One region of the Anabaena sp. TISTR 8404 genome, then DNA from elsewhere that is predicted to be linked to it. Evidence: riboswitches for the same ligand, from Rfam matches in the RefSeq annotation. Region 1 holds a riboswitch; the other holds the start of a gene.
The links. A riboswitch is a leader RNA that binds a small molecule or an ion and turns the genes downstream of it on or off. The one in region 1 is predicted to bind cyclic di-AMP.
Positions count from the first base shown of each region.

Region 2: it holds a riboswitch for cyclic di-AMP, as region 1 does, so the genes downstream of both, ACMX3D_RS08445 (glycosyltransferase) here and ACMX3D_RS21720 (universal stress protein) in region 1, are expected to answer to the same signal.

Region 1 covers NZ_CP180578.1:5,005,714-5,008,174, forward strand. Annotated here, with positions in the region: gene ACMX3D_RS21710 (ABC transporter substrate-binding protein) at 1-92, shown strand, start outside; gene ACMX3D_RS21715 (ABC transporter ATP-binding protein) at 147-986, shown strand; cyclic di-AMP (ydaO/yuaA leader) riboswitch at 1,004-1,140, shown strand; gene ACMX3D_RS21720 (universal stress protein) at 1,339-1,983, shown strand; gene ACMX3D_RS21725 (SLC13 family permease) at 2,245-2,461, shown strand, end outside.
Region 2 covers NZ_CP180578.1:1,960,340-1,962,800, reverse strand. Annotated here, with positions in the region: gene ACMX3D_RS08450 (actin-binding WH2 domain-containing protein) at 1-561, shown strand, start outside; cyclic di-AMP (ydaO/yuaA leader) riboswitch at 975-1,198, shown strand; gene ACMX3D_RS08445 (glycosyltransferase) at 1,357-2,461, shown strand, end outside.

The DNA.
Region 1 (2,461 bases):
ACAAAAAAGGCTTTGATCCTAGTGACCCCGTAGGCTATCTCAATAGTTTTGAAATTCGGGCAAAATCACCGACTCGTTTCTTTATGTCTTGAGTATTAATTCTCAACATTAACTAACAAATAGTTACAAGGTTTTAGGAGCATTCGATGACGAAATATACAGCAACATCAATAAATACTCATCAAGAAGTTATGTCTCGCACTAATTTTCTAGAAATTGAAAATTTAGTCAAGTCTTATCCGACACCAGATAAAGGTAATTTTGTGGTTCTTGATGGTGTGAATCTCAGCATTGGGGAAGATGAATTTATTTCAGTAATTGGTCACTCTGGCTGTGGGAAATCAACTTTATTAAAAATTGTTGCTGGCTTAGAAACTGCAACTTCTGGGTCAGTGCGGCTAGATGGTAAGGAAATCCGCAAGCCAGGTGCAGAAAGGATGATGGTATTTCAAAATTACTCTTTATTGCCTTGGTTAACAGTCAGAGAAAATATTCGTTTAGCCGTGGATGAAGTGTTAAAAAATGCAACTCGCGCTGAAAAAATTAGCATTGTTAACGAACACTTGGCAATGGTAAACTTAACCCCGGCAGCCGATAAGTATCCTGATGAAATTTCTGGAGGTATGAAACAGCGAGTAGGGATTGCGAGAGCTTTAGCAATTCGCCCAAAAATGTTGCTGATGGATGAACCTTTTGGAGCGTTAGATGCATTAACCAGAGGTAAATTACAGCGACAAGTATTAGATATTTGGGAAAACAATCGACAAGCAGTAATGATGATTACTCATGATGTCGATGAGGCAATTTATATGAGCGATCGCATCGTATTAATGACCAATGGCCCAGCAGCTAATATCGGGGAAATTTTAGAAGTACCTTTTAAACATCCACGCGATCGCGCTGCTATGCGTAATTCTAAAGAGTATTTTGAATTGCGTAATTATGCCTTGAATTTTCTTGATAGATACTTCACACAAAACGAGTAAATTAGTTTATTATTTCTTTTAGCGGGTCGCCTAATTCAAATTAATCAAAAATCATAATTTGAAGCGGAGGAACCAAATATATGGGGCTAATCTTTAAGAGAGACACCTTCCAGTCTTAGCCCGTCAGCTAACTCCGTCGGCAATGGAAGGAACTCCCAAAAATTTGGCTGTAATAACAGTTGTTATTGGGGTTTCTTTAACGAAAGGTTACAAGATAAAGCTCGAAGCATAAAGTCTCAAGGATGAATTTCACACTTCATACTTCACACTTCATACTTCACACTTTATTCACCCTGCTTCTCATTCATCATTCGTTCCCTCTAGGAGAAGTTAAACTGTGAACATTAAGCCAATGTTAGTGCGCCTCCAAAGCGCCATAGGTAGAGATGATTTAGTTGAGCAAATGGTATTAGTACCAGAGCCAAAAAGACGTTCGTTTAAAAATGCTCAAACAGCAAAAGCAGTCAACTTAATTGTTGCTTACAACGCTTCACCTAATAGTCATACAGCACTAGATATTGCTTTTTGGATTGCTCATCAAACACGTTTAGCTACAAATTTGCAAGTTACAGTACAAGCAGTTTATGTAGTAGAAGAGAATCAGGGTGATAAGTATTTAGATAAAGTGAATTGGGCAAATTATTTAACCTCATGTGAATGCGGTGTAAGTGATGTCTACCAATCTGCAACATCTGTCTTAACTCAACCAAAACTTCAAGAAATCACGCAACATTTAAAAGCACAAACTTTAGCGCCTCTAGAACAAGCAGATAAAATTCTTTGGCAAGCACGAAGTTTGGCTGAAGAATGGCAAGGTTCTTTTAAATCACATTTGCGGTTTGGTAACGTTGCTCAAGAACTGAAAAAAGTCGTAGAGTCAGAGGCGGCTGATGTTTTATTTCTGGGGTGTAAATCTATTAATCATTCCCTCATTCAGACACTAGGTTTTAATTTTCCTTGTGCTGTTTTAGGTATACCCAATGGCATTGATGAATAAAGTCTATATCAAATTGCAGTAATTGTTTATAGGATGTCTAAGAAGTATTAAATACTTATCTTGATCCCTCCTAGCCCCCCTTAATAATAGGAAAAATTATCTCCAATTCCCCCTTTTTAAGTGGGAATTAGGGGGAGCTAAATTACAACACCAAAAAATTTTCAGACATCCTCTTAGCTAAGTAAGATTTATGGAAAGTCACCTATACTTTAGGTGGCTTTTTCTGTAATATGCAACTAATCAGAAATAAAGAGGAATGAAGTGGAGAACTGGCAAGCTCTCTTGAGCATTTTCACATTTTTGGGTGTAATTATCCTAATTATGACGGAATGGGTGCATCTGACTATTGCAGCTTTATTAGGAGCATTGCTACTAGTTTTCACCAACGTCATGACATTAAAAGAAGCTGTGGGTTATATCGGCAATAGTCATGGAACATTAGGCTTATTCTTTGGTGTTATGGTACTGGTTCGAGCAT
Region 2 (2,461 bases), 3.0 Mb from region 1:
TTTATTGCTATCTATGGAGCAATTATTGGTTCTTCTCATAGTTGGATGCAAGCTGTTTCTTCTGCTGTAAAACTACCAGCACTGTATTTAATTACCTTGCTAATCTGTCTACCCACACTGTTTTTTTCTAATATTATCTTTGGTTCCAAGCGGACTTTTGGACAACATTTCATCCTAGTACTGACAGCGGTTGCCGTTACGAGTGTTCTGTTATTTAGTTTTGCACCAATTACTTTGTTTTTCTTACTCACCACCAATAACTACCAATTTCTGATTTTATTAAATGTCATTATCTTTAGCATCACTGGATTTATTGGGATTTCGGCTTTATACCAAGCAGCAACTTTCGTTATTGAACAAGAAGATGATGGTAGTAAAACTCGCCAGAAAATCTTACAATGTTGGCTATTTCTCTATGCTTTTGTTGGCAGTCAACTTGGTTGGACACTGAGACCTTTTTTTGGTTATCATGAGTATCCCTTTCAACTGTTCCGTGAAAGAGAAGGTAATTTTTATTTAGCTGTAATTCAAGCGATTGGCCATCTCTTGGGTATGAATTAGTTAGTTATGGAGTATAAATGATACGGTGTAATCATTACCTTACGGCTTTAAGTATAGGACTACTATTTGATTAAAAAAATCAGTAGATCTGGTTTCCTTCTTTCCTGTTTTCCGTTCCCTATTCCCTGTCTATACAAGTGATTCAGGAATCCAATCGGATTACTATATCTCAACATCAAACACGGCAAATAGAGTGTAAGCACAATTAGCGCAATACACTACAAACTAGATAATCAGGGTGTGTTATTTGTAGCTAAACGCACCCTAATTTTATTTGTCAACTTATCATTCAACAACTAGTTGACGTATTCCTAACGACAGTTTTTTTATTCAGCCTCTTGACTAATGTCATAACAACAAGTTAAGGTTCTAAACACAACTTCATCAGTCTGCTTAATTCAAGCTATCTATCAGATAGATATTCGTTTATCAAGATAGTTGGAACGGAGGAACCAATTTTGGGGCGTATCTTCTTGCAGGATGAATCTTAAATTGTGAAAGATGAAAGATAAAGACTGAAAACGTTATTTCATACTTTATACTTTACACTTCATACTTTAGAGTTAATCCTCAAAAAGAAGGACATCTCTCAGTCCTAGCCCGTCAGCTAACTTCGTAGGCATTGAGAGGAGACTATACGAGCAGCATTCTGACAAGAAATGCTTTGTTCTCGCAAGTGTCCTTGGCTGGTAACTTTACGCTTCGATCTGCCCTCGGCTCTTAGGATAAGCTCATATTTACATGATTTATCGCGTCTGCGGCAGAAATTTAGTTGCCTAGAGGTGAAACTTAACTATGTACCAGGATAAACAGCATCGCATTGCCCTCATTTCTGTTGATGGCGATCCTGCCATCGAAATTGGTCAAGAAGAGGCCGGGGGTCAAAATGTATATGTGCGTCAAGTAGGTTATGCACTAGCAAAACTTGGTTGGCAAGTGGATATGTTCACCCGGCGCAGCAGTTATGAACAAGCGGCAATTGTACAACATAGCCCAAATTGTCGTACTATTCGTCTAAAAGCTGGCCCCGTTAAATTCATGGGACGAGATGTTTTATTTGACCATCTCCCAGAATTTATTGCAGAATTCCAGCGATTCCAACAGCAGCAAGGCTTCCAATACTCTTTAATTCATACCAATTACTGGTTGTCTTCCTGGGTAGGTATGGAATTGAAAAAGCTGCAACCACTGATGCAGGTGCATACCTACCATTCTTTAGGAGCGGTCAAGTATAGAAGTGTTGATAATATTCCTTTGATTGCTACCCAAAGATTAGCAATAGAAAAAGCCTGTTTAGAAACTGTAGATTGTGTAGTCGCTACCAGTCCGCAAGAGCAGCAACACATGCGGCTATTAGTTTCTAGTAAAGGGCAAATTGAAATGGTTCCTTGTGGTACTGATATTGAGAAGTTTGGCAAAATTCCACGCTCGGTTGCTAGAGAAAAGCTAGGCATTGCCCCGGATGCGAAAATGGTTCTTTATGTTGGTCGATTTGACCTTCGTAAAGGCATTGAGACTTTGGTGAGAGCCGTTGCTCAATCTCAGTTTCGGGATGGTGGAAATCTGCAATTATTGATTGGTGGTGGTAGTCGTCCTGGTCAAAGTGATGGAATTGAACGCGATCGCATTGCAAATATCGTGACAGAATTAAATCTGGAAGACTGTACAACATTTACTGGTCGCCTAGATGATGCAGTCTTGCCTTTCTACTATGCTGCTGCTGATGTTTGCGTAGTACCAAGTCACTATGAACCTTTTGGTTTAGTGGCAATAGAAGCAATGGCAAGTCAAACTCCTGTTGTGGCGAGTAATGTTGGCGGCTTACAGTTCACAGTTGTACCAGAAATCACTGGGTTACTCGCACCGCCAAAAGATGAAACTGCTTTTGCCGCAGCTATTG